DNA from 4 places in the Algoriella sp. genome. Region 2 is predicted to be linked to each of the others. Evidence: riboswitches for the same ligand, from Rfam matches in the RefSeq annotation. Region 2 holds a riboswitch; each other region holds the start of a gene.

Region 1 (8,522 bases), on a different contig from region 2:
TACTCCATCAAATAAAGCGCCATTTGCACAATCATTAACTACCGTGTTATCTGGATATACTTTATATTGATTATATTGACCATTCTGATTAATTGATGCACCAAAAAATAATCCACTACGTGTAACCTGTGTGTCAGTAATATTATCATTTGCCAATGATCCACATGTTTTACCTTCTCCATCTCCTCCTTCAAATACATGTTTTACACCAAATGCATGCATCATTTCATGTGCTAATACTGTATCAGTTGATTTTATAACAACATGATATAACATTACAGATAAATCTACAGATTGACCGGGATATGTTGCAAAACCAGCCGTATATGAATTAATACCAGGAGTAGAAGGATTAACTCCGTTTATCTTATTTGTAATATAGATATTAAAATAAGAACTAGAATCCCAATTATAGGTTGAGTTAATTGTAGCATAAGGAATACCAGGATTTGACCCTCCATTTGCAACTCCACCATCTACATAAGTTTGATTTTGTGATAAATCATGTTTAACAATCCCTGTAGTTGCTTCACAACTCGGAGATCTTTTCGCTAACACCAAACGAACTGGTAAAGTAGTACCTCCAGCTCCTGGTCCTTTAATATCAGATGCGGATCCATCCCAAATTGCATTTGCTCTAGCAATCCAAGCATTTACCTGTGCATCGGTTGGTACGTATAAACCTTTTCCGTCATCTAGAATATGAACAACAATAGGAATTTCAATAATTTCTGTTTGTTTTTTAGAAAATTTACCTTGCTTTCTAGCTTCATTAAATTCTAATAATTTAGCATCATAAATTTCTTTAAATCCAGGATTTTTTTTAAAAAAATCAGCTTGTAGTTCTTCAGTTCCACAAACTTCAAGAGGCTTGTTTTGTGCAAAAGAAGCGTTGCTTAATAGAAAAGACAAAACTACACATTTAAATAGAAGTAAATTTTTAATCATAATTTTTATGTTAATTATTTCATAAAAATAACATAAAAAAACATGATTAAACGTTTTTAAGTACTTAATTATTACTAAAATAAGACATTAACTAAATCTAGATTCTATTAAAATTACTTACTAATCCTCTTATCAAAATAGAAAATGATTAATCCTAGAAAAATAATACCTAAACCAATCAAACTTTCTTTGGGTTTTTGCGTCAAAACAAAGTAGCAGATATATAAACTAAAAGCTAAAAATATTGTTGGAAGTAAATAGAAAAATCTACTTTTAATAATTGTTAATTCATCACGTTTTATAAAAAAAGCGGTACAAATTGCCAACGTTGCCAATACTTGTAATACGAAAGAAGTATAAGTAAAAATGACCTCAAAATCACCTGAAAAAATTAAGAGAATACTAATTGTTGTATGCACCCAAATAGCACGAACTGGAATTCTATTTTTATTTTCTTTCGCCATGAAACTCCACAACTTATTTTCTCTTGCTGTAGCCTGTGTTAAACGCGAACCAATCCATAAATAACCACTAATAGTTGCTATTAACTGTAAAGCGATAAAACAACTTACCCATTTTACATTAGATCCTAACAGATTTCGAAACGAAATATTAGCAACATCTTCTTTTCCTACCAACGAAACTGCTGAGGCATGTTTTAGAAAAACATAATTTAGAAAAACATATGCTATTGTCACAAAAATAACTCCAATAAAAAGTGCTTTGGGTAAATTTTTCTTTGGCTGATCAATTTCTTCAATAATATATGAGGCAGAATTCCAGCCTGTATATGCAAAAGTTACATAAACCAAAGAAGTTGCAAAAGCAGGTAGTAGCAATTCTTGTTTCCATGTATTATCTACTACAATTGCATTAGGCTCTATTGTTGGAACAAAATAAAGACCAATACCAATTAAAGTTAATATAAAAACAACTTTTAGAACTGTAAATACATTCTGAAATTTACTACTCAAATTCAAGCTAAACGATTGAAAAACGGCAACAATTAAAATCATTGCAATTGCAAACTCTTTTCCGAAATTAAATCCAAGAATATTCAAATACTTACTCATTGCCAAAGCTGCCAAAGAAATTGGCGCTGAGAAACCTACAAATAAAGAAATCCAACTTGATAAATAACCAAAAACAGGATGAAATGTTCGTGACAAATAAATATAGTCGCCTCCAGATTGTTTAAATTTTGATGCCAATTCCGAATAAATAAACGCACCTATCAACGCTAAAAAACCTCCAATTATCCATAATAAGAGAATAGAATACGTGTTTTTTAGATCATAAATCTGATAACCTAAACTTGTAAAAACACCAGTTCCGATCATATTCGAAATAACTAATGCTGCTGCGGTTTTCCAACCAATTTTCAAACTTGCCATACACAAAAAAGTGTCAATTTTAGATGTTCAAAATACATCAAAATTGACACTATATTTTATTTATTTTTAATTAGAATTTAAAACTTGCTCTTGCAAAATAATAAGCTCCCGTCATTCCCATTTGTACTGGTGCATTTGGAAAAACACCATAATACGAATTTTCATACGCTTGTTTATCAGGAAAAACATCAAACAAATTATTTGCGCCAATTGTTATATTAAAATTCTTTGTAATATCATATCCAATCGAAGCATCTGTTACAACTTTACCCGAGTTTTCTTGGACAACTCCCCATGGATAACCATCTTTGGTTACTTTTCCGAAATAAGTATTTCTTACCATAAAATTAAAGCCAGAAATGGCATAATTCAATCCCAAAGTTGCTTTCGTTTTCGGGCTTAAAGATTCGATAATATTGACTTGATCTGGTCCAAAAAATTCTTTTTGAGCAATTGTTAAAGCAGAAGGAAAGTGATAATCAACAATTTTTGTTTCGTTGATATTTCCAGATAAATTAACATTCAATTTTCCTCGTCCCAAACGTGTATCATACGAAACAACCAAATCAATTCCACGTGTTTCGGTATCTATTGCATTGGTAAAAATACGTGCCGTTGCAACATTATATTTTTCTAAAGCAGGATCTGTAATATCAGATGTCAACACAATTCTGTCGTCTACACGAATAAAATAACCATCTAAAGTGATGAATAACTTTGACGTCGGACGAAATGTAAGACCTAAACTCCCATTGATTGATTTTTCCTCTTTCAATTTATCTAAACCTATTTCTCTTGATAATTCTGACTCATTTCGAATAACTCCTTTTGTAACCAAAACCTGATCGCCATTATCGTTTAAAAATAAATCGGTGTACGAATTACTGAAATATTTTTGCTGTAAAGATGGCGCTCTAAATCCTGTAGAAATTGCTCCACGAACCGAAAAACCTTTTGCATATTCGTAACGCATTGCTAATTTTCCGTTGATTGTACTTCCGAAATCTGAATAGTTCTCGAAACGACCAGCTGCATTCGCTGTAAAATCACCAAATTTTAATTCTCCATCTACATAAACTGCAACAGAATTACGGTCTCCTTTTACAGCATTCAAAGGTGAGAAACCAACAAAAGATTCGGATCCAGAACCTATGTAAGATGACTCATCACCAGCTTCTATTTGATATTTTTCGTAACGATATTCTCCACCAAAAGCTAAACTAAAGTTTTGATTGATACGTTTCGAAAAATCTAAATTTACTGTATTTTGTAAAAACGAATGTTTTCCTGCATAAAAATTTGTTGGCGAATCTATACCTAACGAATAGTTGATTGAATTATCAACATTATATTTGAATGAGTTAAAACCAAATGTATTGCTCAAATCTATCTTCCAACCATCATACGAATATCGTAATCCTGTTGAATTAGAATAATCATTGATATTTGATTTTAAAGTTGCCTGAAAACCATTTGGATAAATCGTTAATGCTTCCGTAGGTAATTCGCTCGGTAAACGTCGGAATCCAAAACCTTCTCCTTGACGTAAACTTACTCCTCCAAACGAATAAAAATCTAATCGATCTGTTAAAGCTGTTTCTGCATTTATGAAAAACTGTTGATTTTTAATCGCTGCATCACCTACTTGAAATCTAAAATCTTTTCGTGTTAATCCTAAAGCAGCCAATTTCGCGTCATCTGCGGCACGTGCAGCAGCAGGATCATCTGCGAAATCATAGGCGAAATTATCTCCAAAAATATCTAAATTATTATCTTTAGAACGGTTTGTTTTTTTACGATCAGTAATTACTGCAGAAAAAACAAGAGATCCTGTTTTACCTAACTTTGTACCGAAACTTCCATTAAAATTATATGTTTCACCATCGTTACGAGAAGTTTGTCCATAAGTTAAAGATGCGTCACCTCCTGGTTTAGATTTTAAGACAATATTTACAACACCTGCAATGGCATCAGAACCATATTGCGCAGCAGCACCATCGCGTAAAACCTCAACTTTATCTATTGCAGAAATAGGAATTGCCCCCAAATCTGTACCAACAGAACCATTACCTACCGTATTTTGATAATTTACTAAAGACGTTGTATGACGACGTTTTCCATTAATCAAAACTAAAACTTGATCTGGCCCCATTCCTCGTAAAGTAACAGGATCGATATGTTCTGTTCCATCTGATGATGATTGACGAACGGAATTGAACGAAGGAATTACGTAATTTAAAATATCATTTACAGATAATTGAGGTGAAGATTTTTTGAATTGTTCAATATCAATAATATCAACAGGAACGGAAGAATTTACAACTGTTCTTTCTGATGTACGACCACCAATTAAAATAACTTCGTTAAGATTTGTTTGTTCCTCTTCTTTTTCTACTTCTTGAGCAAAAAGTAATGAAGATCCGAAAATTGCGAATGATGCAAGTAAAAATTTGTTTCTTTTCATGTTATTTAATCAAAAAACTCGCAAGAAACCAACATGTAAAAGCAGGATAAAAGTCAAAAACTTTTACTCATCTTTACCTTTTATTAGGTTGGATTTAGCACCTTGATTATTAAGTCATCTGGTTGCTAAGGTTTCACAGGGCCATTCCCTCCGCCTTTCTTGATAAGTTATGCAAATATAATGCTAAATGGACTAAAAAACAAATAAAACTCTATAATTTTAATAGAGTTTTAAAATAATTCTAAAATGCTAACTCCTTGACTTTCTTCTAAATTCATCATAGCATTGATTCTTTTAAATGATTGAAAGTTCGCTAAATCGGAAACTTTAATATTTTTTTCTTTAATTTTTTCTTCATTCAAAAGTGACTCTCTCATTGTTCCTTTCAGTAAGACAGCGCGTGGCGTAAACCAATTTTCGCCATCAAAAAAAACAATATTAGAGTAAGTACAATCTGTAATATAATTGGATTTTACCAAGACCAAATCATCGGTTTGAGCTTCTTTGATATATTCCTCAAAAAACCAACGGTCAACATATTTGTACGTATAATTTATCTTTGGGTCAATCTCAAAAAGTTTGATTGAATTGATTGGTTTGATTTGATAAGGTTGAAATTCGATACGTTGAATTTCGCGATCATATACAATTCTAACTTTATATTTTTCGTCTGATAAATCTGTAGGAAATTGAATAATTTCTTTTAATAAAATTGGTTGAATATCATTAAAATTATCACTTCGCGTACGATCAAATCTGGCTTGATGATAGTCTAAATTTCTAAGTTCTTTGTTAACACAACAAATCGATTCAATAAATTGGAACATATACTTTTTGTATTAATTCTTCATATTCTGCTTTCGCATTACTTTTCGCTGTAATTCCTCCTCCACTCTTGAAAAATAATTCATTTTTATCATTTTCTATAAAACGAATCATCACCGCACTATCTAAATTTTCGCCATCAAAAACACCAAAAACACCCGTATAAAATTTTCTATCGTAGTCTTCAGCTTCCAAAATAATATCAATAGTTTTCTTTTTGGGCGCACCACAAATGGAACCAGCTGGTAAAAGTTTATCAAAAATAGTTCCGATATTTTCATGAAAATCCACTTTCAAATCTCCTCTAATTTCTGAACTAACCTGTAATAAAGTCTTATCATTTGTTTTCAACTCATCGATATAACGGTATTTTATAACCTCAACATTATCGGCAACTAAACTAAGATCATTGCGGATTAAATCGACAATTGTTGCATGTTCTGCTGCTTCTTTTTCGTCATCTAAAATGATTTGTTTGGCATTTGGAATTGACGCATCAATTGTGCCTTTCATCGGGTTAGAAAAAATGTGATGATTTTCTATTTTCACAAAGCGTTCGGGTGAAAAACAGACAAAATTTTCTTTATATTTCAACTTATATTTTGCTTCGGAGAAATGATAAATCTCGTCTAAACTAAGATTTGTATTGATTTTTGTTGGATAAGTTAAATTAGTCAAATATGAATTTCCGAACAATAAATTATCGTGTACTAGTTTAAATTTTGATTGATAATCTGAAAAATCGATTGGAAATTTATCAAACAGAAAGCTACGATTGATTGAATAATTTTGAATAGAATTTAGTTCAAATTTTATCTCATCTGAAATTTCATTTAACGGAATAATTTCTCCATTTTCTTTGAGAAAATCAATCATAAAAAAAAAGGGAACTTTTGCAGCTCCCAATTCATTCATTTTATTAAAAATAGAATGCTTTGCTAACATTCGCTAAAATTAAGCTTATTCTTGGTTTGTACCAAGCAGATCTATTTCGGTTTTTGCATCGTCCGATAATAACATATCTTTTATCAATAAATATCCCATAATATAACCAAAAGGAATAGTTGCTAACAGACCAATATAACATGCAAAAGCGCCTAATTGTGATATGACACTTTGTAACAAAACAAATAACAATAAATACCAAAAATTCTTTTTCGCAATTTGAATGGATTGTTTAATGCTTTCTATTGCACCCATATTTCCGTAATAAATGAGGTAAGGTGGTAGAAAAATTAGAACACTAAATACAATACCGATTAACATAAAAAAGGGAAATATAAATACAATTGATAGTCCGACAAATGGAGATATTTCTTCAGGATTATCAGAAAATAAACCTATTCCGAATAAAAAGAAAAAATAAGGAATAATAAATAACAAACTAAATGCGAAAATGATAAGTATTAAAACTAAAAAATCTTGCCATTTATCAAATCCTTTAAAAAAATCCTTAAAAACAAAATTTTCTCCTTTTTCTATTTTTTCTGTCACAATTCCATAACCGATCATTAGTGGAAACATAATAAAATATGGACCAATAATTGTAAAAATAGAAAGCAAATATATACCTGCTGATGCTAATGCAAACAAAGTAAAATCTTGCCAATTATTAGAAAATATTGTAATAGCTTGATTAAAGTAATCTCCTATTTTGAAGTTAAATTTTTGTGTTTTAGCGTGATTTAATTTCGACTCATCTAATGTTTTCATCTTAATGTTAGTTTAATTGAATTTAATGTAAATTTGTCTTATCAGTAGAATTAAATTGTAAAAAGTTACAAGATGAATGCAAACGATTTATTATCAATTATAAAAGCAAGACGCTCTGTCTTTCCACCACAGTATAATACAGAAGAAATAACACGCGAGGAATTAGCTCAAATTTTTGAAGCTGCAAATTGGGCACCTTCTCATAAAAAAACAGAACCTTGGCGTTTTATCGTTTTGGAAGGTCCAGCAAAAGATCGTTTCAGAGAATATGTAAAACGAATTTATGTACAAGGAACTCCACCAGAACAATTGAGTGATAGAAAAATTAATTCTATGATTGAGAAATGCGATAAGTCGAACAAAATTGTATTAATCAATTTTTTCAATGCAGAAAAAAATCCTGAATGGGAAGAATTGGCTGCTGTATCTATGGCTGTTCAAAATATGTGGTTGATGGCTTCTACACTAAAAATTGGTGCATATTGGTCTTCTCCTCTTAATATTATTGCAAATGTTGACGAATTTACAACTATGCAAGAAAATGAAAAATGTGTTGGTATTTTTTATATGGGAAAATATGATGGAGAAAATCCTACGGCAGTTCGCCAACCAATAGAAGATAAAGTAAAGTTTTTGGATTATTAAAAACTTGTTCAGATAAAGAATTAAAAGATCGCAATCGCGATCTTTTTTTATTAATAATTATCATTTTTTCTAAAAATTGTATATTTGATTAACATGAAAAAATCTTATGAAATCAATTTATAAATTACTTTTACTTTTTGGATTATTTACTTGTATAATAAGTTGTAAAAACAATCTCCCAGAATACAATGATCCTATTCCGAAACACGATACTTTCACCGTAGATTCTAAACAATTAAATGAAAAACGTGTCATCAACGTTTGGGTTCCCGAAGGATATTCTACATCAAAAGATTCTCTTACTGTTCTCTACATGCCAGATGGTGGAACAAAAGAAGATTTTCCACATATTGCCAATACACTTGCCGAATTGATTAAAGCAAATAAAATAAAACCAGTTATTTTAGTAGGTATAGAAAATATACAACGTAGAAAAGATTTAACTCCTAAAACTGAAATTGAAGAAGATAAAAAAATAGCTTCTATTGTTGGCGAATCTAAAGAATTTAGAACTTTTATTCAAGACGAATTAT
Region 2 (8,522 bases):
TATTTCTGATTATCAAAAAACATCTGTGTCACAATATAATCTGCACCCAAATCAACTTTTTCTTTCAGATAATGCATATCCATACCAAGATTTGGCGATTCAAAATGCTTTTCAGGATAACCAGCAACACCAATACAAAAATCCATTTTTTGAGATTCTTGCAATTCATCATCCAAATATTTTCCATTATTTAGCGACGTTACTTGCTCTATTAATTCTGACGCGTAGGCATTTCCACCAGCTTCTGGAATAAAATTTTTCTCTGTCTTTATCGGATCTCCTCTCAAAGCCAAAACATTATCAATACCCAAAAAATTCAAATCAATCAACGCATCTTCCGTATCTTCTTTCGTGAAACCACCACAAATCAAATGCGGAATCGCATCTATCTTATAATGACTTTGTATCGCAGCGCAAATAGCCACAGTTCCAGGGCGTTTTCTGACCTGATAACGTTTCAACAAACCATTCTCTTTCTGTTTATAAATATATTCTTGACGATGATACGTCACATCTATAAAAGCCGGATTTAGCTCAATCAAAGGATCCAAAGTTTTGAATGTCGCATTCACATCCTGTCCCTTCAGTGGCGGCAAAATTTCTACAGAAAATAAAGGTTTTCCATTCGCACGGTGTATATGTTCAGTAACTTTCATTTAAGTTAATTTTTTATTCTAATTAATGAAATCTTAAATCTAATATCAAGAATCTTACATCCATTTATTAGGGCGTTCCCTTCGGTCGGGCTTTTCGTTACAATCTTTGCTATTCAGCAAAGGATTTCCACTACAATCCCTAACGCATTTTTAATTTTGTTCTAAGTTCTAAGTTCTAAGTTCTAAGTTCTAAGTTCTAAGTTCTAAGTTCTAAGTTTTGTCATGCTGAGCCTGTCGAAGCATCTTCAACGATCTCAAGTATTTCTAAGCCAAATTCGGGCTCAACCAACGTTCAGCTAATTCTTTAGTCATATTTTTGCGTTCAGCAAAATCTTCTACTTGATCCATTTTTATTTTTCCAACACCAAAATATTTAGCCTCTTCATTCCCAAAATAATAACCAGAAACAGAAGAAACAGGATACATGGCCAATGAACTTGTCAAATTAATTCCAGTATTTTTTTCGACCTCTAAAATCTTGAAAATAGTTTCTTTTTCTAAATGGTCTGGGCAAGCAGGATAACCTGGTGCAGGACGAATTCCTTTGTATTTCTCTGCAATTAATTCATCATTAGACAACGTTTCATCTTTTGCATATCCCCAAATTTCAGTACGTACATATTTGTGTAAATATTCTGCATAAGCTTCTGCAAGTCTATCTGCAAGAGCTTTTACCATGATAGAATTGTAATCGTCCAATTCTTTTTCGTAGTTGTTCGCGACATCTTCTATTTCCTGACCAGTTGTAACTGCAAAAGCACCGATATAATCTTGTATTCCAGATTCTTTTTCCGCAATAAAATCTGCGATAGAGAGATTTGGTTGACCTTTTGATTTCTTTGCTTGTTGACGAATTGTATAGAATTCATTGATTTTTTTGTCATTTTCATCAAACAATTCTATCGTATCATCTTTTATTGTATTTGCCTTAAACAGTCCAAAAACTGCTTTTGGTTTTGCAAGATTTTCAGTTTCAATTTTATTTAACATCGCTAATGCATCAACATATAATTCTTTTGCATTAGTTCCGACAATTTCATCCTCTAATATTGCAGGAAATTTACCATGTAAATCCCACGTTTTGAAAAATGGCGTCCAATCTATAAAATCTTTTAAATCCGTTACAGTAGCCGTGTGTGTGAAAATGCCTAATTTATTTGGTTTGAAAGGTTTACTTTTCTCGAAATCAATTTTTAATTTATTTTTACGTGCATCTTCTATTGATAGATATTCTTTTGAAACAGCTCTATTCAAGAAGCCTTCTCTAATTTTAGCGTAATCTATTACCGTTTCATCTAAAAGTTGATTTTGTTGCGTACCAATTAATTTTTGACAAATTGTAACTGAACGCGAAGCATCCAAAACATGAATTGCTTTGTCATATTCTGGTGCAATTTTTACCGCAGTATGTGCTTTAGAAGTTGTTGCGCCACCAATCATTAATGGAATATCAAGATTTAAGCGTTTCATTTCTTTGGCAACATGTACCATTTCGTCAAGTGAAGGTGTAATTAATCCTGAAAGGCCAATTACATCAACTTTATTTTTTTGAGCTTCCTCTAAAATCTTTTCAGCAGAAACCATTACGCCTAAGTCTATAATTTCGAAACCATTACAACTTAAAACGACAGAAACAATATTTTTACCAATATCGTGTACATCGCCTTTTACGGTTGCCATTAAGATTTTTGAAGGTTCTTTTTCTGTTTTATTTCTTAGTTTTTCATCCTCTAAAAAAGGAGTAAGATAAGCGACAGATTTTTTCATGACGCGAGCAGATTTTACAACCTGAGGTAAAAACATCTTTCCACTTCCAAATAAATCTCCAACAACATTCATTCCGTCCATCAAAGGACCTTCAATTACTTTTAATGGTGATTTTATTTTTTCTAAAGCTTCGGCAGTATCTTCGTCAATATATTCTGTAATTCCTTTTACTAAAGCGATTTCAATTCGTTTTTCTAAAGGTAATTCTCGCCAAGCATCGTCTTTTTTCTTCTCTTTTGTAATTCCTTTTAATCCTTCAGCAAAATCGATTAATCGTTCTGTTGCATCATCACGTCTATCTAATAATACATCTTCTACGTGTTCTAATAAATCTTTTGGAATGTCATCATAAATCTCAATCATTTCAGGATTTACAATTCCCATATCCATTCCATGTTGAATTGCGTGATACAAAAATGCAGTGTGCATTGCTTCACGAACAGCATTATTTCCACGAAAAGAGAAAGAAACATTAGAAACACCACCAGAAACTAACGCATGTGGTAGATTTTCTTTGATCCATTTTGTTGCTTCAAAAAAGTCGATTGCATTACGTCTGTGTTCGTCCATTCCAGTTGCGACAGGAAAAATGTTAACATCAAAAATAATATCGTGTGGATTAAATTTTACTTGATTAACCAAAATATCATACGAACGTTTTACAATTTCGATACGTCTTTCGTAATTATCAGCCTGACCATTTTCGTCAAAAGCCATCACGACTGTCGCGGCACCGTAACGTTTGATTTTTTTCGCATGTTCTATAAACAATTCTTCTCCTTCTTTAAGAGAAATAGAATTTACAATTGCTTTTCCTTGTACGTTTTTTAATCCAGCCTCGATGATTTCCCATTTTGAAGAATCAATCATAATAGGAACTTTGGAAATATCTGGTTCAGAAGCAATCAATCGAAGATATTTTACCATAGAAGCAACGCCATCAAGCATTCCTTCATCCATATTAATATCAATGATTTGTGCACCACCATCTACCTGATCGCGGGCAACTTGAAGTGCTTCTTCAAATAATTCATCTTTAATTAATCGTAAGAATTTTTTAGAACCAGTAACATTTGTACGTTCACCAACGTTGACAAAGTTTGAATTTTCACGGACAATTAAAGGTTCTAATCCAGAAAGTTGAATTTTTATACCTGACATTATGCGTTTATTTTTCTTGGTTCGTATTCTTTTGCTAATTCTGCCATTAATCTTATGTGGTCTGGTGTTGTTCCGCAACATCCACCAATTATATTAACTAATTTTTTTTCTAAAAATGGACGAACATAATCGCGCATCATTTCGGCAGTTTCGTCATATCCACCAAAAGCATTTGGTAGCCCTGCGTTTGGATAAGCACTAACATAAAAAGGAGCTTTTTCTGCTAAAACTTCTAAATATGGAATTAAATCTGTTGCGCCCAAAGCACAATTTAATCCTACTGAAAGTAAATCTAAATGCTCTAAAGAAATTAAAAAAGCTTCTGTAGTTTGTCCAGAAAGTGTGCGTCCAGATTTGTCTGTAATTGTACCAGAAGCAAGCAAAGGAACATTAATTCCTGTATCTTCTATTGCATCTTGAATTCCGAAAAATGCTGCTTTTGCGTTTAATGTGTCAAAAATAGTTTCTACTAATAATGCATCAACACCAGCTTCTAACATTGTTTTGGCTTGCGAATAATAAACTTTTGCCAAAGTATCAAAATCTACATCACGATAACTTGGATCATTAACTTGTGGCGAAATTGAGGCTGTTTTGTTTGTAGGACCTAAAGAACCAACAACAAAACGTGGTTTTTCGGGTGTAGAAAATTCTTCGACAGCTTCTCTTGCCAAACGAACAGCTTCGTAATTTAATTCGTCCACCAAATCAACCATATCATAATCAACCATAGAAATAATATTGGCGTTGAAGGTATTTGTTTCAATCAAATCTGCACCAGCAGCCAAATATTCTCGGTGTATATTTTTGATGATTTCGGGTTGAGTTAAAACCAATAAATCATTATTTCCTTTAAGAGAAGTATGAAAATCCTTGAAACGTTCGCCTCTATAATCTTCTTCTTGTAAATTATGTTTTTGAATCATAGTGCCCATAGCACCATCTAAAATCACTATACGTTCTTTTAGTATATCGTCTAATTTCATTTTATTTTTTTAAAAAACCTTAGGGGAAGAATAGCGAAGTAGCTCCTTATCTTTCTCTTAAATTAGAGTAGGATGTAGCACCCAACTTTGCTTTGGGTTGCCAAGATTTCAGCGGGCCTAATCCCTCCATCTTTTCTTCATAAGGCACCTACAAAAGTATCTAATCTCAATAAAATAAAAAAATGATAATGATAGAAAAGAATTATTATTTATATGTCAATAAAATAAGTTAATCATTACATATAATTGAATTAAAAAATATTGTGTTTTTAAAGTGTATTTTGAATTTTATTCTATTAAATAGTGTTTTTTTAGAAAAAATATTTTTATTTTAAAAATATTAGAAACTTATTAAGAATAATATTTTAATCTGAATCTATTTTTGATATTGTATTAAAGAAATATATAAGGGTATACTTATAAATTATTATTAATTAAGAAAATAATTCTGTTTTAATTGTTTTTATAGAATTATTTTAATTTAAAATATTGTTTTTGATTAATATTAAGAAAAATATAATATTATTAATGAAATTATATTTGGAGTTTAGAATTGCTTTACATTAAATTTGCCCTCAGAAATAGTTCATTAAAATTTACAGTTTATCAAGAAAAGTGGAGGGAAATGGCCCAAAGAAACTTTAGCAACCTAATAACAAAATTAAGGTGCTAAATCCATCCGTAAGGGAAGATGAATAAAGACTTGTGCAACCAATCATTCAGATAATTTCTAATTTGTTGGTTCAATTGTTTTTATTTGGCAATTGAACCAATTTTTCTTCTGCTTTTTTGATAAAAATCACTAAAATTAAACTTAATTAAATGAAAAAATTAAATATCGGTTTATTCGGATTTGGCGTTGTAGGAGAAGGAATTTACAAAGTTTTAGAAGAAAAACCGCAACTTAACGCCACAATAAAAAAAATTGTAATTAAAGATTTATCGAAACCAAGAAATGCGCCGAGCGAATTATTTTCTGATAATGCCGATGATATTTTGGAAGATGATGAAATAAATGTAGTTGTTGAGTTAATTTCCGAATCTGATGCGGCGCATGCTATTATAGTAAAAGCTTTTGATAAAGGTAAACATGTGGTAAGCGCAAATAAAAAATTGATTGCAGAACATCATAAAGAATTATTAGAATTACAATATAAAAATAATGTTTCATTTCTTTATGAAGCCTCTGTTTGCGGGTCGGTTCCGATTATTAGAAATTTAGAAGAATATTTTGATAACGATTTATTGAATTATGTTTCTGGAATTGTAAATGGAACGACGAATTACATTTTAACAAAAATGGCGAAGGAAAATGAATCATATCAAGATGCACTGAAAGCGGCTCAAGATAGTGGTTTTGCTGAAGCTGATCCGACTGCAGATGTGGAAGGTTTTGATGCGGCGAGTAAATTGGCGATTATAACGTTGCATGCTTATGGTAAAAAAATTGATGTAAAAGATGTGATTCGCAAAGGAATTATGTCGCTACAAGTTCAAGATTTTAAATATGCAAAAGAAAAAGGTTATACAATAAAGCTTATTGCTAACTCTACAATAAATCATCAAACAGGAGAAATAAATTCGACCGTATTGCCAACTTTTGTGAAATTAAATAAAACAATTGCGCTTGTAAACAATGAATATAACGGTGTTTTGATTGGAAGTTCGTTGTCAGACGAGCAATTTTTATATGGAAAAGGCGCAGGTCGTTTCCCAACTTCTTCCGCAGTTTTGAGTGATATTTCAGCTTTAAATTATGATTATAAATATTCAATCAGAAAGTATGATGAAAAAGAAGAAGGTGTATTTAATCAATCTGGACAATTGAAAGTTTATATTGGTTTTAAAGATAAAAATTTAGATGTTGTTTCTTATTTTGATGAAGTTGAAGAACGTTATGAAAGCCCTGATTACAGTCATATTATAGGAAAAATAGATATAAATACATTAAAAAATAAAGAGTTAATAGAAAATCCAAATCTATCTCTGATAGTTTTAGACTAATTTTTGTGAATAAAATGGGAACTAAATTTAGTTCCCATTTTTTATTTTATTGATAATTTCAGAAAGTTGTTTTTTCATTAAAAAACCGAAAGTTTTATCAATAATTTGAAGTTTTTCATTCAAAATAATCCAAAAAGGATAATTTTCTTGTTCATTTTTATTTAGAAATTGTTTAACAAAATCATGAGTTTTAGATTTATTATTTGGTGGAAATTTATTTCCAAGAAAATCTAATTCAAAAATACTTTCCCCATTAATTTTCAGAAAATATAATTCGTCGTTCAATTCATTTTTTAAGGATAAATTATTTTCTATTTCCCTTTCTTGAATTTTGCAATAAGCACACCAATCTGTATAGAAATAGAGTAGAATTGGCTGAGGTTTTTTCGGAAATTCTTGATTAAACTTATCTAAGCTTATTTGTCCGAATATTATTCCAGAAAAATATAAATAAAGAATTAATACAAATTTTTTCATTTTATCTAATTGTATATCTCAAACCAATAAATCCTCTAATTCCTTGTAATGGTGCGTAATTATAAGCAGTATCAAAAGTGTATCTATACGGATTATTGATTGGATCATTTATGTTATTATTAAAAGGATCAAATGGACGCATTAATGGATTTTTAGGTATAAAATTGAAGATGTTTTTCAATCCACCATAGATTTCAATTTTTCTAAATGATTTAGTTAGCTGAATATTTGTCAACATATAAAAAGGCGAATATTCTGGACGAAAATCATTAGGTAAAATAGGTAAGCGCATTTTTCCGTACCAATTTCCAGTTAAATCAACTGTAAATCGTTTCGGAAAATTATATGAAATAACATAATTACCAGACCATTTTGGCGCATGAAATTGTTGACTTTTTTGCATTTGATTGTTTTTATCCCGCTCTTTTCTGTAAACATCCATATAGGAGAAACCGAAATTTATTTTCAGAGGAAATCGAAAAACAATATCCGTATTTATTGAAATTCCTTTAGAAACGGCATGTCCGTCTAAGTTATCATAAATGATTAAATTTTGATTTGTTTCAAAATCTCCAACAATTTTATTCGTAAAATAAGAGTAAAATACAGTAGCATCTAAATTGAAATTTCCAAAATCGAAGGTTTTATTGAAAACGTAATTTAAGTTTCCGTTGTAAGATTTTTCAGGATTCAAATCATTTCTTATAATCACTTCGCGTGAACCAGTTAGTGCAGCATGGTCTTCTGTAAAGAGATTTACAACACGAAAACCAGTACCAAAACTTGCTCTGAAAATATGTCTATTATTCGGTGAAAACTTATATGCAAATCGTGGCGAATGTATGTCTTTATGGTGTTTGTCATAATCTAATCGATAACCCAACAAAAGTTTATGTTTAGATGAAAATGTGATTTCATCTTGAATAAAAACACCAGGTAAAGGAGATTTCATGGGATTATTCTCTTTGTTTTCATTTGCTGTTCCTGGCGTGTTGTCGTCATAAAAAGTATACTTATAAGTAGCTCCTGTTAACAAACTGTGCTTGCCAAGAATCTTGTCCCAATAGGCTTGTGAAAAAGCAACATGTTGTTTTGCTTGGTAAGAATTTGTACCATAAAATGAATTTTGTTGATGAAAATTATACGAGAATTGTGTGTAGATATTTTCTGTTGTTGGCAATTGATACATTCCTATAATTTCTGCTCGGTTTGTAAAAATACTTTCACCATAAATTTTGTCACTTCCTCTGTCTATCCGTTTGTCATATTGCATTTCTCCGCCCCATCTGTCTTCGTATACGTAACGAGAAGCAATACTTGCGGTTTTATTTTTAGAATGTTCAAAATTCCATTTATTGAAAATAGAAATTCTATTCTGTAAAGTTAAATCTGTAAAATTATCGTTGTTTTTATCTTGTTTATTATCAAATAAAAAATAATTGATACCTATTAATGAATTTACTTTATTATT
Region 3 (8,522 bases), on a different contig from region 2:
TGATTTTTGAGCCTTTGCAAATGAAAGATACCGATTTTATTTGGACAAAAAATACAGATGAATCACGTTTTGTAATTGGTTATGATAAAGATGAAAACCCTTATGATATCCTAAAAAATAAGAATGCGAATGCTGCAGATGATTTGCATACGACAATTGCAGATTACGGAAATTTTTTAATGAATATGTTGAATGGAGGAAATTTATCGGATAAGATTTACGATGAAATGCTTCAAAAACAAGTTAAAATCAAGGAGAATCAATATTTTGGATTAGGTTGGGTTATTTATGATTTAGGCAATAACGAATTTGCAATTTCACATGGAGGTTCTGATTTAGGAACTCAATGCCTTGTTGTTTTTCTTCCTAAAACAAAGCAAGGAATTTTAATTTTCACGAACTCTGATCAAGGATATAAGGTTTATGAAGAACTTTTAATTCAATATTTAGGTGATAAAGGGAAGAAAATTATTGAAATTGAAACAAATAAATAAAATTGACAAAGCTTGGCAACATACTTTATTGTTTTTGAAAGAGATTTTATAAATTTGAATGTTATTTACCTGTTGTTCATTTTGCTAATTTTAATTCAAAATGAACAACGGATGTTATTTATAATTTTTTACTTCAAAATACAATGAATTTTATTGAAAGTATTTCCAATTATGTTTTAGAAAATTATTCGGTAAAAGAGTTACCTAATATTGCTATGAAAGCTCTAAATGAAAATATAGAATCTGAATCAATTTATATTTTAGCAGGAATGGATGAAAAGGATAATTCTTTTGAAATATTGCAGTATTTTAATCATTCATTAGATGAATTACAAATTAATTTACCGAGTAAAACGGCTGCTGCAAAAATTCTAACCAAATATTATTTAATGAAAATTGTTGAGAATCCTAATAAAATTTTTGAAATTATGAAGATTTTAGACAATGATGTTTACAAGCAAATAGATTGGAAAGGTCATGAAAGGGAACATATTGGTGAAGAATTGAATCTTGAATATTTATATACTTGGTATCGAGAAATTCAAGATTGGATTGATAACGGAATGATTTTATATTTTAATGATTTGAGTAGAGATGAACAACGGATGAAATTTGAAGAAAATCTACTTTTAGAGGCAAAAAAAACACTACGAAATAACTACAGATAAATTAATATGTGTATTCAAATTAAAGAAAACATTCTTTAATTTGAAACTAAACTATAATTATTCCCCAATAACCAATTTTATCATCTCGTACCAAAAAGCTGAGGTGAAAAATCCAATAATAATACTAATTCCGATAATTAAATTCGTCAATTTAGTATTGAGTTTAAACTGTTCCGCAATAATACTTGACGTAACAAGTGTTGGCATTGCAGCCTCAAAAATAGAGATTTTCGCCACATCACCTTTTATACCAATTACAACTGCTAAAAGCATAACAACCGCAGGTGCAATCATTAATTTGTATAACATCGACATTGATATTTGCGACCATAGTTTTCTCCAGCCATTAAATTTTAGTTGTAAACCAACCGAAAATAATGCTAATGGACCAACAGTTGCGGCAAGTTTGTCGAAGAATGGTTCAGCAGGAGATAAATCGATAAGTTGAGATAAGATTAGTGCACTGATACAACCCAAAAAAGGAGGAAATGTAAACAATCGTTTCAAGATAAATTTTGCATCTATTGCTCCAGAACCGTTGCTACCACCTTTCAGAGCAGAAACTATTCCGATTGTAGACAAGCACAAAAACATGGTTTGATCGCAAATAATAGCAATACTCAGATATTTTTCTCCATAAAATGCTGCTATCAATGGAAAGCCGATAAAAGAGGTATTGCTGTAGCCACTTGCCAATTCTAATGTGCGTCGTGATCGTTCCGAATAGCCTTTGGCTTTGCTGTAGAATTTCATAAAAAACAAACTTCCTATCGCGATAACTACCGTAGAAAATATGGGAAAAAGCATTTCTTTAGACCATACAACTTGCGGAAGATATTTGAACGAAACAGCTGGTAAAGCTAAATAGAGAATCCAAGTATTGATTCCTTTATGCGCATCTGGATGAATAGATTTTGTTGCTTTAAAAACCATTCCAGCCAAAATACAAACAGCTATTAGAATAAAATTGACCATTTTTAGAAATTTGAACTACAAAGTTACAATCCGATTTATTTTTACCCTTAAGATATCGCTTTTTATTCAATGCTTATTTTTTATAGTTTGGCGATATTAGATATGTTTAATTTATTATTATCAAAAATTACTTTTGAAAACTGATTTTCATTTTCTAAAATAACTGTAAACGGAGTAGGAATTATTTTATTAGTTGTCGGAAACCAAGTTGTTTTAATGAAGTAATTGGTTAACAAAATCTTGCCTTCATCCGAGCCGTTTGTACCAAATGTTTCAAAATCACCTTTCCAGAATTTAGAAGTCGTTTTTTCTTCTAATAACTTATTTGTAGCTTCAATATCAGTTGTAGGCAAACCAATTTCTGAAATACCTAAAATAGAATTTTGATCAAATTCGGTATCAGTTTGATAGTCCAAATTATAATGTGTAATAATCTCAGCAAGATTTCCACTTCCATCATAAAAATAAAATGATTTTGCATTCCAATTTTCGAAGAAAGCAATTTGTTCGTCATTTTTTGTTTGTAATATTTCAACTCTATTTTTCATCCATTCAAACGCATTTTCAAATAGACTTTTATCGACTAAAAAACTAAAATGGTAAATATGCTTTTTCTCCGATTGTACAAAGGTTAACCTTGTCCAACCAATTTGTAAACTAAATTGATTCGAAGTTTCATCAATTAATTGAAAAGCTAAAATGTCCGTATAAAAAGACTTTGTTTTTTCTAAATTAGTTGTGAATAATTGTAGTTCTCTTATTCTCATCGTGTTATTTTTCATAAAAGTAACCCAACTAAACAGAAGAAAATAGCAAGATGTATTGATTTAATTAATTGTGTTATTAGAAAATATTCTAAGCTGTTGTGGATTTTGTTTAGAATTCGTCAATACGAGTAATTTTTAAAAATAAAGTGAATAAAAATTGTATTGAGAACAGAATTTCATCTTCAAAAACTAATTTCTTGATAGAAAAAGTCTTGCAAAATTTTACTCGAAATTTGGATTTTTTCTATAAAAAGTTATTATCTCAAAAACTTTATTTTATCCTCATCATTGTAACCAAAGAAGTAGCGGCGTGTGTTTCTTTGTTCGTTGTTTCATCTACCACAAAAATCTCTGTACGTATGGTACTTATCTTTTTTCCACCTTTTATCACATAGGCTTTAGATAGTAAATAATCACCCAAAGCAGGTCGCAAATAGTTAACCTTTAGCTCAACTGTTACCACATAGCAATCGTCGTCATAATGAGAAACAGCCGCATATCCAGAAGAAACATCAACCAAAGAAGCAATCATAGCACCGTTAAACATACCATGTTTACGCGTCATCATTTCCTGTTTTGGTATTTTGATCGAAACATAGTCTGTTTCACATTCTACGAGTGATGCGTTATAAAATTTTAAGGTTTCCGAACGATTAAAACTTGCTTCTACTAATTCTCTCTTTTCTGGTGTCATAAAAAAATACTTTCGACAAATATAGAGATTTGTCGAAAGCAAATTTAGTTAAGCTGATACGTTATTCAAGTTTTCTTCTCGGATAATAGTATCATTCAACGAAATATAAACCTTGTTCAATCCACGATAATAGTTGCCCTTATCTACAGTGACAATCAAATGATTTTTCGGAACTTTTTGCAATGCAGCTTCATTCGGGAAATGCTGTTTTGAGTTTTTGAATGTTACAAAAACATCATTTTCGGTTAGATTTCCTATCTCATCTTCCGAAATTATTTCCACCACATCGTAAGGCAAAAAAAGTTGATCGTATATATAATGAAAAGTCTTTAATTTCTTTCCATTCAACTCTTTGCTATGTTGCAAGAAATTTCTTAGTCGATGTACTATTGTATAAAAATTACCAACCAAAGGCGGTTTCGGAATGTTACGCTCAAACAAACAACCATCTATCAAACTCAACGGTAATTTAATATTCAATTCATCTGTTTTTGAGTTGTATAAATGGCGATAATCTAACCCTCTATTCTTGAATTCGGCAATAATATGATTCTTCAAATCAGGATTTGTAATTGGTAATTGTTGATTGATAAAATCAATTAATTTTTCATTAGAAATAGGAGCCAAATTAAGCTCATTAATGTTCTGTGTCATACAATAATATTTAAATTTTAAACAATATTGTATTTCGATAAATAGGGAAGATAACGTTTGTTTTGGATTGATTCCCGTATTGTTTCACCACCGTGGAGACTACTCTCGGTTGGTATCGTTACTATTATTAGTACGATTCGAAATACAGTGTAAAATTACACAAATATTAGAATATGAGTTATACATTTTAATAATTTTATTTTAAAACAATCAGTAAGAGTTAAAAAAAATACGTCTTGTCAAGCTGAATTCATTTCAGCTTTACATTCAAAAAAAACACCTTTATAATCTTCTCAAGGAGAAGTTTTTTACGTAATATCATTCAGAATCGAGTGTTAGTGTAATGATTAATCTAAGATTAGCTATTTCTATCTCTCTATGTGATGATGTTTTTTATATTTTTGAATTAGATGTAACTCTGAAAAGAGATGTTTCGACAAGCTCAACATGACAGTAATTGTCATTCAGAATGGAGCGTTAATGAAGTCAAAAATTTAATATTCTTTGGCAAGTTTTATATAACAATTAATTCAAGATGATATTTTTTAATGGTTTTTTGTCATTTCGAGGTATCGAGAAATCTAAACTAAAATTTAGTTATTTCTATTTCTCTATGTGATGATGTTTTTTATATTCTGAATTAGATGTAACTCTGAAAGGAGATGTTTCGACAAGCTCAACATGACAGTAAATAAGAAAATTTTACAAAAAATTAAGATTTATTTAAGCTTTTTCCGAAAAATGTTTTCTATATTTGATAGAACAAAAAGATTAAAAAATGAAATTTACGTGTTTATACATGATGTCGATTCGCAAACAGGTTTGGAATATCCAGACGTGGGAAGTCATGTATAATTAAAAGAGATTTTATTTTTTAATTTATTTATTTCCCCGTCGATTTGTTTCGATGGGGATTTTTTTAGCAAAAAGTAATGTAGAACAACCAAAAAAAATTAAAACAATGCAAAGTTTACAACAATTAACACTTCCGGTATGGCCACTGGAAGACAACACAATTTTAGAACAAGTTTCAGTCACATTTCAAACATTTGGGCTTCCATTAGGAACTGCACCAATTATTTTGATTAATCATTCCTTAAAAGGAAATTCTGATTGTACGTATCATTGGGAAGGCGTTATGGGAAAAAACAAAGCAATTGATCTTAATGAGTATACGGTTATCTGTATTGATATTCCAGGAAATGGCATTTCCGAAACCATAAAGTACGATTATATTCCACGTGATAAGATTACCGCCCGAGATGTTGCGGTGTTGTTTTGGTTGGCGTTGTTTGAATTGGAAGTACAAGAGATTTTTGCTATAATTGGTGCAGATTTAGGTGGTGGAATAGCGTGGGAAATGGCTTGTTTGTTTCCTAATAAGGTGCTAAATATTATTCCGATAGCAGCAAGTCCCAAGACAGAAGATTGGTTAGTGAAAGAACCAACGGCTAAAAATGAATACCTGAAATCTATTTTTTATTCGATAGATATTGCTCGAAATAGAGGTGATATTTTGGAAGTTTCACAATTCATAAAATCTAATATTCATGTGATTTATGTAAAAGAGGGCAACGTCTTCAACAAAGCAGAACTGAAACGTTATTACACAAAACTACAAGAGTTTAACAAGCATGTAAAGTTTTATGAGATACAACAAATAGAAGATAATGAGCTTGTAAAAGAACATATAGAACAAGTAGAAAAAATAGTCGACGGAATTTTAGAAAAAGAATTCATCAACAACGTCGCATAACCAAAAGCTCCTGAGAAGGAGCTTTTGTGTTATTTATAATTTATATGAAAAATAAAAACAATGAGTTTTTATTTTTATATTTTTTTAATCTGACATTTTGTAAAACCTTGTTAGCGGTAGTTATTTTAAACTCCACCTACTTGCACGTGACTTGCCCGCATTTTTTACATATTTTAACTTTGCTAAAAAATTAGATGTAACACTAGGTCTTGAGAATTCTAGTAGATTCATTATATCTTCATTAGATGCTACTTTATGCTTTTTTAGATATTGATAAAGTTTTACATGTTTTTCGCTATTAGAAGGTATTTTAAACTTTTTATTTACATCTAACCATATTTTACCTATTTCTGTTGTACAAATAAAAAGACCTTCGTTAGTACCTTTAAACTCAATATATTCAAGTATTTTTTCATTTTTAAAAGTTTTTAGTATTTCATTCCATGGATTTTTGAAAATGTTTTTCAAGTCTAATTCCAATTCAGTTACGCTAACAAATCCTTTTTCGTACAATTTATTAATAATGTATAAATCCATTATACTACAATTCGTAAGATATTTTTGTGTTAGAATAAAAATAGGTGCTTTGATATATTCAGATGGCATCTTAACTTCAATAGTATTTTGATTTTCTTTCCACTGAGGAAAATCTCTACCATATTTCAAAGAATTTAAACTAATTCTCAAAACTCCCATTCCTGCTCTATCGACTAATTGAAATGTCATTAATAATTTAGCAAGAATTTTATTTCTGTGTCTAGGCTCATGATAGGAAATATTATCTTCATTTACTCCTCCATAGAAAGTTCCAGGGTTCGAAATTATTAATTCGTCATCTTTAAAATTAATAGATATCATTCCATCAATTGAGTAATCTCTATGTACAACTGAATTTAAAAATGCTTCATGAAATGCTTGCTCGTCTAATAAATTCAGTTCATATTGTTGCTCATTATATTCAAGTTTTTGAACTGAATTACAGTTATTAAAATGATTCTTAACAGTTTTTTTTTGAGTTCCAAATACAATCGTTCCAAACTTCATTAGTTTTTAATATCCCTGAGTTTGTCCTCCAAGAAAATCTATACTCGTAATTACCTAAATATTTTTCAATTGCATTTTTTGTACCTAAGAATAACAAACCAGCATTATTTAAAATGCCATTTTTTGTTGCATTTATACTCTCTAAAAATGCTAAATCTGTTAAGTTATCAACATTTATATTCCTTCTATTTGCAAAATCAATTTTGGCTTCATGCAAAGCTATTTTGTCTAGTAAATTTTCAATATTTTCAAAGTTTATATCTTTACTACTCCAATCATAAGTTTGTAAATTATTTACAAGTTCTTGAATCTGATTTGGTTCAGCAGGGACGCTTGATTTACCTTCTCTAATGTATACTTTTCCACTTGAAGTAGTTACTAAAGAGTAGTTAATTCTGGGAACTTCTATAATCAAATAATTTTTACTTTCATAACTGAAATTAAATAATTTTAAATCTATTTTTGGTTTTAGTTTCCCTTTAATTCTTTCTTTTGTAACATCTAAATCAATTACTTCAAAACCATTTAATTGTTCGTAAAAATTGTTATGTTTGATATCATTAAAATCCTTAATTCCTATTATAATAGTTCCTCCTTTGGTATTGGCTAAAGCGGAAATTTCATCACAAAGCTCTTTTGAATTGTTAAGTGAGTTAGAATCTTTGAAATTTTTAAATTCTAAAGTTTCACTTTCATATTTTTCGCTTGATTCAAGTTTTAATCTTTCTAATAGTTCTTTAAGGTCTAACATTTATTTCGAAGGTTATTTAATAATTACAGTTAACATTATTTTTTAACGAAACCAAAGTTATTAGAATTTCGTGAAAAAACACCTATATCTGCATTTCATAAAGTTAAGAACAAATATACTAAAATTCCAACACCAAACCCCTTGTTGCAAAACTATAATCTCACAAATTTTCTTCTATTTATCTAGGTGTTTTCTTCGACTGTTCTTCGACGAGAATGCCGTTTTTCCGAAGATTTCTCGAACAATGGTCGAACGATGGTCGAAGAAGCTAAAAAATGACTAAAAATGTATTTTCTCTCAATGTATGATGAATAAAGGTATAGCGAGGTTATTATTTTGCTATAAAACTACTGTTGTATAAAATAGTGATGGACAAAAGTGGACAAATGTGGACAGAACTGGACAAATTCGGACACAAAACGGCGTTTTTGTAAAAGATGTTATTTCTGTTGCTAATTTTATAAATAACAACTATAAAAACATAAAATTATGGCAGAAATTAAAAAAGGAATTTTAGGCGGATTCTCCGGAAAGGTAGGAACTGTAGTAGGCGTAAATTGGCGTGGCAAAGATATTATTCGCAGTTTACCAAAGGCAACCAAAAGAGTGCCTTCTGATTTGCAATTGATGCAGCAAATAAAATTCAAGAAAGTAATCGATTTTTTGCAACCAATACGTCCTGTTCTCAATGCGTATTTTGGGAGTAAAGCTGGTTTGCT
Region 4 (8,522 bases), on a different contig from region 2:
TTTTATTTTAAGACCATTTTTCAATGAAAATGACTTTGTATCTTGTCCAAAATCCAATCGAACATTTAGTTTTGTACTCAATCCGCGACCAGTTCCAATAATCTGTACATAATCTACATTAATATCTTTGATTGGAACATCATTTACAGTTTGAGAAAAGGCAAAATTACTTGCAAAAATTCCCAAAATAAGTGCTAATTTTTTCATTGATTTATTTTTGATAAAGATAGTTAAAAATAAATTTTTATAATTATAACCTCACTAATCTGCCAAAAAACCAAACTTACCAGCCTTATAATCTTCAATCGCTTCACGGATTTCGTCTTCCGTATTCATCACAAAAGGACCATAACTCACATAAGGTTCGTTCAAAGGTTCGCCGCTAAGCACCATTACAAGAGCATTTCGATTCACTTTTATCTCAATTGCTCCCTTTTCATTAGCTAATTGAACATAATGATTTTCAGGTACTTTATTACCATTTACTTCAATATCGCCGTCTACAACCAACAATCCAGAATTAAAATTTTCAGGAAGTTCAAAACTCACTTTAGCATCTTTTTTCAAATGCATATCGTACAAGTGAACTGGGGAAAATGTAGTCGCAATACCCGAAACGCCATTAAACTCGCCTGCAACCACAAAGACAGTTCCTTGTCCATCTGGCAGTTCTACTTTTGGTTTGTCTGTGTGGGTAATTCCTTGATATTTTGCAGGAGTCATTTTATGTGCCTTGGGCAAATTAATCCATAACTGTAACATCTCAAAAGCGCCTCCTTTTTGATTAAAGGTTTGCTCGTGATATTCCTTATGCAAAACGCCTCCACCAGCAGTCATCCATTGCACATCACCAGGATTTATCACACCCGAATTTCCAGCGCTATCATGATGAGCCACTGCACCTTTATAGGCAAAAGTTATAGTTTCTATTCCTCTATGTGGATGCACACCAACGCCGTGCGCAATATCAGACGGTGGAAAATTAACTTCCGCATTAAAATCTAATAAGAAAAACGGACTCATACGCTCCTCAAAACCTTTTCCGTTCGGATAAAAATTCATCACCTTAAAACCATTTCCTACCATATGCGTATTGGTTGGCGAGCAAACCATTTCCACACCTCTCAAACCATCTTTTTTAGGTTTTTTCTTATCTATTTTTTTGTCGTCATTATTCGTGATTGCACTTACAGAAATACCTGTGAAAGCCAATAAAGAAGTCCATAAAGAAGTTTTTATGAAGCTTTTTCTATCCATAATAAAATATTTTAATAAAAATACTACACTTTAAGAATAATAAACTTGATGTAGGTTAATTTCAGATAATTTTGAAGAATTTAAAATGTTTTACTCCAAATATTCTAATCTATTTTCAACCAAAATGACTTTGTGTTGAAGAGAAAATGTATTTCCTCTTTCTACTGTTGTACAATCAAAATTTCGGTATTGTAATTCATTGAATAATGTTTTTACGTAACATCTTCTTGCGGTATTCCATGCGCTAATTCCGACAGATTGATTAAAGCGTTCTATTAATTCATTGTCCGTTAATTCTCTGAATAAAGAGATAAATTCATTTTTTAGATTTTCCATTGTTTAATATTTTTTTAGAATGATTAAAACAACAGGATAGAGTGGAGATTAACCTTTTATTTGGCGGTTTGCCCTCATTCTATACCACCGTAGCAGGTTTACGCTCGGTTGGTGTTCTGTAATTTTCAGAAACTCCTGATGATTGATAGAGTAAATATAGTTTAAAAAGTTTAATCACCAAAATAAACTTCTAAATAATTATTATTGAAGGATATATTCATAAAAAAAGGAAGCAATTTGCTTCCTTCATTTTATTCTGATAACTCTAACCAGCGGAGTTCTTTTTCTTCAATTTCGTCTACAATAGCTTGTAATTCATCGCCAATTGTTGCGATTTTATCATACGCCAAATTTGGATCTGAAAGTAAGTTTGTTAACTCTTCTTTTTTTGCTTCTAAAGTAGGTAAAGCTTTATTTATTTCTTCTAATTCGCGCTGTTCTTTAAAAGATAATTTTTTTGATTTCGTTTCAGTTTTAATTGGTTCAACAATTTTTACTTCTTCTATAATTTCAACTTTTTCTATCTTTTTTGGTTCAGTTTCTGGTCTATTTTTATTGTCAATGTAGTATTCTGTGTACGTTCCCATGTATCGAGAAAGAATTCCTTCTCCTTCAAAAATCATTAGTTCATCTACCACTTTATCCATAAAATATCTGTCGTGAGAAACCACCAAAAGACAACCTTGATAACTTTCTAAGAAATCTTCTAAAACCGTCAAAGTAGGTAAATCCAAATCATTTGTTGGCTCATCTAAGATTAAGAAATTCGGATTACGGTATAAAATTGCTAATAATTGTAAACGTTTTTTCTCACCACCACTCAATTTTCCGATGTGTGTATGTTGTTGTTCTGGAGAAAATAAAAACATTTCTAAGAATTGTTCGGCACGCATTTCTTTACCGTTAGATAATGGAAAGAAATCTGCAATATCTTTCACAAATTCTATCACGCGCATATCTTCATTAAATTTTAAACCTTCTTGTTTAAAATGTCCAATGTTCAATGTTTCTCCACGTTCTATAATTCCAGAATCGGCATCTTCTATTCCTTCTAAAATGCGTAAAAAAGTTGTTTTACCAACACCATTTTTACCAACTAATCCAATTTTAGCTCCACGAGCAAAAATATAAGAGAAATCGTCAAGAATTTTTTTCTCACCAAAAGCTTTCGAAACATGTTCCATTTCGATGATTTTTTGACCCAAACGTGTCATTACCATCTCTAATTTTACTTTTTGATCTACAATTTTACGCTTTGCAGCTTCTTCTGTGTCATAAAAAGCATCAATACGAGATTTTGACTTTGTTGTACGCGCTTTTGGTTGGCGACGCATCCATTCTATTTCTTTACGATATAGATTTTTTGCTTTGTCAATTGTTGCGTTTTGATTGTCTACACGCAACGCTTTGTTGGTAATATATGTTTCGTAATTGCCCGAATGTACGTATAGCATTTTGTCCTCCATTTCTAATATTTTGGTACAAATTGCATCCAAAAAATAACGGTCGTGGGTTACCAAAATCAAAGTTTTATTTTCTTTGTTCAAGAAATATTCTAACCATTCTACCATTTCGATATCCAAATGGTTGGTTGGCTCATCTAAAATCAATAAAACATAACCCGCTTCAAAACTTAAATCAATTAAAAACTTGGCTAATGAAATACGTTTACGCTGACCACCAGAAAGCTTCCCGATTTTTTGATCTAAGAAATCAATTTTAAGTTTCGACAGAATTTCTCTAATCGTAGGTTCTACTTTCCACGCATCTAACAAATCCATTTTACTCATCAAATCCATTAATTCTGGATTTGTCGGATCATTTTCTATCATGTTGTCGTATTGATGAACAACATCTAAAACTTCATTAGAGTGATTGAAAATATATTCTTCACCTTTCAAATTTTCGTCAAAATCATCTGATTGATCTAACATCAAAATTTTAACACCTTTGTTTATACGAATATCACCAGAATCTGGAGTTTCTAATCCTGATAAAATTTTAAGTAAAGTAGATTTTCCACTTCCATTTTTTGCAACAAAAGCAATTTGGTCGCCTTCGTTTACATGGAAATTTACATCTTTGAAAAGGGTACGAATACCGTATGATTTGGTAAGATTTTCGACTGTTAGAAAATTCATTATTGAATGATTATGATTTATTGTTGATTAATTAAAAATCAACCTGTATTGATTAAAATTTGGAAAGCCAAAGATAAGATAATCTTATCTTAAATCCATATAAAACAAAATCCTGAATCTATTAAGAATCAGGACTTCCAAAAATTGTCAAATAAATTTGACCGCATAGTTCAATGTATTTTAATATTTATTATCAATGATTTCTAAGGTTTCGTTAAGAGATTCATTCAGTTTTATTTCAAGACTTTTTGTCGAAATTTTATTGGCAGCTTCATCTATATATTTTGTTCCACCAATGGTTTCACTGTATTTTAAGACTTTGTTTTTTAGGTCTAAAATATTAATATACACGTATGTTTTTGCAACATATTTTTGTTTGTCTTCTGGGTTATAATCTAAACCAGATTTTATATTAAGAAGAACCAAATCGTCTTGTTTGTAATTTTTATTTAACAAATCAAAATTAATATTTTTCAGATTTTCGTTGGTTACCAAATCTTTCGGAAAATCGGCCTTGTTGTATTGGTTGATAATATCATATTTATAATGATTTTCATTCAATATTTTGATTGATTTATCTTTAATAATTTGATTAATATCAAACGTAGAATTTAATTGATGAAGTTGATTTTTAATGTATTTTGAATCTATTTTTGTGTTTAAATCTTGAGAATTATGATCGAAAAAGCCCAAAGAATCAATATTTATTATCACGCCAATTTTACCAACAGGGACATCTAAAGCATTGTCGTATGTTTTGTTATTTTCTGCTAATTCGTTGTTAATTTCTTTCTTTGGTTCACACGATTGGGTGACGAAAGTAAGACTTGCCATTATTAAAAATAATTTTTTCATACTTAATGCTTTTATTCATTTTAAAGTTAATGATTATAATCGTTTAAAATTCAATTATTTTTAATAATTTTCTTCTTCGTCATCATCTAATGTTTTGGCTATTTTTTCTATGTTTAGACTTTTTGCCATTGCATCAAAAATTTCCTTGTAAGTTCCACTCATTTTATACACATCTTCGTGTACACCGTGCTCTACAACCTCGCCTTGTTTCATCACATACGTATAATCAGAATCTATAATTTGAGAAATACTGTGCGAAATAATAATTACTGTACGATTCTTTTTTATAGCATCTATACTGTTTTTAATTTGTTCTGTCGCAATTGCATCCAAACTTGCAGTAGGTTCGTCTAAGAAAATAATTGGTGGATTTTTAAGAAACATACGTGCAATGGCAATACGTTGTTGTTGACCACCAGAAAGTAACAATGCTTTGGATTGATATTGCTCTGGTAAATCCAAAATTTGATCATGAATATACGCTCTTTTTGCAGCATCTTCTATTTCGTCAAAAGTTGCATTGATATTTCCGTATCGAATATTTTCTTCGATTGTTCCATTAAAAATGTGATTTTTTTGAAGTACTAAACCAATATTATCTCGTAAATATTGTGTATCATATTCTTCTAAATTTATTCCATCTAAAAGTATTTTACCAGAATTTGGTTGATAAAATTTATCTAAAAGATTAATAATTGTACTTTTTCCTGCACCAGATAAACCAACCAAAGCCGTAATTTTATTAGGTTGAATGGTCATATTTATATTTTTTAAGGCTTTGTATCCATTTGGATAAGAAAAATCTACATTTTGAATTTCAAATTTCCCTTTTAATTCGGTTGGAATATATTTTCCAGATGATTCTACTTCTTCATTCGCATCTAAAATACCAAAAAAACTTTCTGAATAAATCATTGCATCATTCATTTCATCATAAATACGATGCAATTGTCGAATTGGCGCCGAAACGTTATTAAACAGAAGGATATGAAACATTATCGCACCAATTGTCATTTGTCCGTTAAGAACCAAATAACTTGTCAAAATAATGATAATTACAACACCAAATTGCTCTATAAATGATTTTAATCCATCAAAAATGAAACTTGTTTTACGCGTTTGCATTTGATTATCAGTCAAACTTTTTTGTAAATCAAGCTGTTTTTTACCTTCAATATTTTCGCGGTTAAATGATTTTATAACGGTAATAGAATCAATAATACTAATAATTCCTTGTGATTTTTGTTCTCTGAAACCTCTCAAATTTCTTCGCCAACCACTCAGTTTTTTGGCTTGTTGCTGTGTTATGATAAAATAAATCGGAACAATACAAAGACCAACTAAACCGACATAAAAGTTAGCGTTGAACATTAAAATTAGCGCAATAATAGAATTGGCAAAAAGAGGTAAAATATCAATAAAAAAATTCTGAACCAGACGTGTTAAGCTTTCAATTCCTCTATCTATGCGAGTTTGTAATTTCCCTGCTTGATTGTCTTGATTGGTGTAAAAAGCCATTTTATACGTCAATATTTTCTCGATAATGGCTTGTGATAAATCTTGAGAAACTAATATTCTTAGTTTTTCACCATAATATTTCTGTCCAAAACTGATAAAAGCATTTAAGATTTCTTTTGTTAATAAAACAATTGAAATGAAAGTGATGATTTTTAATCCTTCTTTTAAACCTTGTCCTACTTCAACTAAATCGTTAATTGAATCTACAGTATACTTCAAAATAACTGCATTGACTTGCGAAGTAAAAGAACCAAGCAAGGTTAGAAGCAGAGTTGCGACAACCAAAGAGCGATAAGGTTTTACGAATGGACGCAAATTTTTGAATAGGTTAGAGAGTGTCATTTTATGTGATTTTAGTATCTTTTAAAGGTTCGTCCGTTACAAAAACATGCCCAACTTTGGTAAAATCGTAAACTATTTCGTACAAATACTCTAACAAATCTTCTATTAATTCAGATTCATTTTGCAAAGCCTCTGTTTCAATTTCTGTATATGCTATTGTTTTCTCTTGAAATTGAATTGTCTTCATTAAATGATCCGTTTCATATTCACCATACAATCGAATATTTTGTAAGAGTAATTGAAGAATTTTTTTCATTAATCGGATATGTTCTGAAGTTAAAATAACAGAATTATTTTTCTTGATAATTTTAACTAAACCAACTGAATAGGAGACGAATGATTGATTGAAAATTGTAAATTTATTCAATTCTTTGGCATTTTCTTGTTTGCCTTTTGGTTCGGAAATTACGCGCTGAAACACGGAATTTATATTCGCCATTGCAATAAAAACATCTTTACGTGCTAACTTATAATCTGTTGTAGAAACATCATTATCGGCTAATTTTTTGAAGATTAGAAAGATAAATTCATAGTCAGCAATCAATGCTTTTTGAATATATTCATTCATACTATTTTTTTCCCAAGTAGGAAATATAATATAACACGAAATAAAAGCCATAAATCCACCAATTAGTGTGTCTACAAGACGTTCTTGTATAATGTAAATAGAATCTTTTTCTGAATAGAAACTAAAAGATATAAGAATATAAGCGGTTAAATAAAAGGTTCCGATGGCGTATTTTTGACGAATAAAAGTATAGGCCATTAACATAAAAAATAGCATTAAGACAAAACGAATACTATGTTGTGGAATGATCAATAAAATTAATATTCCAATTAATCCACCTCCAATTGTTCCTTTTAAACGTTGTAAATTTCGTTTTTTAGTGACGCTAAAACCTGGTTTTAGGATAACCAATACGGTCATCAAAATCCAATAACTATGATAAGTCATCGGAATGATAAAAGTGACGCCATAAGCCAAAATCATTACGATAGAGGAACGTAAAGCATGTCTGAAAATTGGTGATTTCAGATTGAGATGATCACGTAATTTTCGGATAGAATAATCGACTGTTGGTTGAAAATGTTCGACATGATCCAACGGATTTTTCTTTTTTTCGGTAAAAGAATCGTCGTAGAAGAATTTATGTATAAACTCAATTTTATAAACAATTTGTTTTAAATTGATATAAATTTTAGTTAAAACGATTGGTTTTTTGCCCTCTGCATACAATTCTTTTATAGCATCGTCAATTTTTTTTAATTCAACTTCAAAATCAAATGTTGGTTGTTTAGGTTTTTTATTTGAATTGATATGATAAGCTATCATTTTTAATTCATGCGCAATTTTATTCATCATATTATAAATCTTGCGCATCGCTTTTGTATCTCCGTAAACTTCGCGTATTTTCTTGTAATCGTATTGATTTGCTGTTATATTCTCAAAAATATCAATCAAATCTGAAAAGATAAATACAATAGATCGCCCGATCGGAGTTTGATCTTTTACTAATTTTTTATTTGTAAAAACTAACTCTCTAACTAAATTTTGTTTCTCATTTATGACAACATGTTCGTCAATCAGTTTTTTTATAATATCATCATATTCAGAATCTTTATCAAACATAGAGGCTTTAATTCTAATATATTCTGAAATATGAATCATCGCATCAGCCAAGTTTTGTTGCGCCATTCTGTACGGACGAAATGTACTGATTGCTAAACTAAAAATAGTGTACCAAACTGCACCAGCAGAAACAAATAATGCAATATGAAATGGACTAAATTCAGCTCTTAGATCATTCATATTCATAACCATAGTCATCATAACAACCATTCCAAGCGCACTTGTACGTTGTCCCCAAACTGTTAGCATATTTGAAAGGAATACAATAATTGTTAGGCAAATACCTAAGATAATTGGAAAACTATTGATGCTTTTTGTGAAAAATGATACAACGAAAATTAAAATAACCGAAAGCCACATTAGGTTTCGTCTTTCTTTAAATGGACCAGGAGTGTCCGTCATGTGCGCTAAAATAGCACCTAAACTTATTGTAACACCTGCAT

The links. A riboswitch is a leader RNA that binds a small molecule or an ion and turns the genes downstream of it on or off. The one in region 2 is predicted to bind S-adenosylmethionine.
Region 1: it holds a riboswitch for S-adenosylmethionine, as region 2 does, so the genes downstream of both, RSC72_RS03915 (TonB-dependent receptor plug domain-containing protein) here and RSC72_RS03610 (homoserine dehydrogenase) in region 2, are expected to answer to the same signal.
Region 3: it holds a riboswitch for S-adenosylmethionine, as region 2 does, so the genes downstream of both, RSC72_RS10300 (hypothetical protein) here and RSC72_RS03610 (homoserine dehydrogenase) in region 2, are expected to answer to the same signal.
Region 4: it holds a riboswitch for S-adenosylmethionine, as region 2 does, so the genes downstream of both, RSC72_RS12005 (hypothetical protein) here and RSC72_RS03610 (homoserine dehydrogenase) in region 2, are expected to answer to the same signal.

What each region holds. Positions count from the first base shown of each region.
Region 1 is NZ_JAVXKG010000006.1:11,437-19,958, reverse strand. It holds gene RSC72_RS03925 (GEVED domain-containing protein) at 1-948, opposite strand, end outside; gene RSC72_RS03920 (APC family permease) at 1,062-2,342, opposite strand; gene RSC72_RS03915 (TonB-dependent receptor plug domain-containing protein) at 2,413-4,806, opposite strand; SAM riboswitch class I at 4,871-4,975, opposite strand; gene RSC72_RS03910 (aminotransferase class IV) at 5,037-5,633, opposite strand; gene RSC72_RS03905 (aminodeoxychorismate synthase component I) at 5,617-6,576, opposite strand; gene RSC72_RS03900 (hypothetical protein) at 6,592-7,344, opposite strand; gene RSC72_RS03895 (nitroreductase family protein) at 7,417-7,989, shown strand; gene RSC72_RS03890 (alpha/beta hydrolase) at 8,096-8,522, shown strand, end outside.
Region 2 is NZ_JAVXKG010000005.1:91,668-100,189, forward strand. It holds gene metF (methylenetetrahydrofolate reductase [NAD(P)H]) at 1-656, opposite strand, end outside; gene metH (methionine synthase) at 921-3,584, opposite strand; gene RSC72_RS03605 (homocysteine S-methyltransferase family protein) at 3,584-4,570, opposite strand; SAM riboswitch class I at 4,614-4,716, opposite strand; SAM riboswitch class I at 5,171-5,268, shown strand; gene RSC72_RS03610 (homoserine dehydrogenase) at 5,393-6,574, shown strand; gene RSC72_RS03615 (thioredoxin family protein) at 6,602-7,051, opposite strand; gene RSC72_RS03620 (TonB-dependent receptor plug domain-containing protein) at 7,053-8,522, opposite strand, start outside.
Region 3 is NZ_JAVXKG010000022.1:41,761-50,282, reverse strand. It holds gene RSC72_RS10325 (serine hydrolase) at 1-494, shown strand, start outside; gene RSC72_RS10320 (hypothetical protein) at 638-1,162, shown strand; gene RSC72_RS10315 (AEC family transporter) at 1,220-2,137, opposite strand; gene RSC72_RS10310 (VOC family protein) at 2,218-2,904, opposite strand; gene RSC72_RS10305 (PaaI family thioesterase) at 3,176-3,598, opposite strand; gene RSC72_RS10300 (hypothetical protein) at 3,647-4,252, opposite strand; SAM-I-IV-variant riboswitch at 4,301-4,403, opposite strand; gene RSC72_RS10295 (alpha/beta fold hydrolase) at 5,214-6,008, shown strand; gene RSC72_RS10290 (ATP-binding protein) at 6,129-7,052, opposite strand; gene RSC72_RS10285 (ATP-binding protein) at 7,006-7,803, opposite strand; gene RSC72_RS10280 (DUF6266 family protein) at 8,293-8,522, shown strand, end outside.
Region 4 is NZ_JAVXKG010000029.1:13,864-22,385, forward strand. It holds gene RSC72_RS11995 (hypothetical protein) at 1-207, opposite strand, end outside; gene RSC72_RS12000 (pirin family protein) at 262-1,257, opposite strand; gene RSC72_RS12005 (hypothetical protein) at 1,348-1,593, opposite strand; SAM-I-IV-variant riboswitch at 1,640-1,740, opposite strand; gene RSC72_RS12010 (ABC-F family ATP-binding cassette domain-containing protein) at 1,845-3,734, opposite strand; gene RSC72_RS12015 (hypothetical protein) at 3,915-4,589, opposite strand; gene RSC72_RS12020 (ABC transporter ATP-binding protein) at 4,650-6,449, opposite strand; gene RSC72_RS12025 (FUSC family membrane protein) at 6,451-8,522, opposite strand, start outside.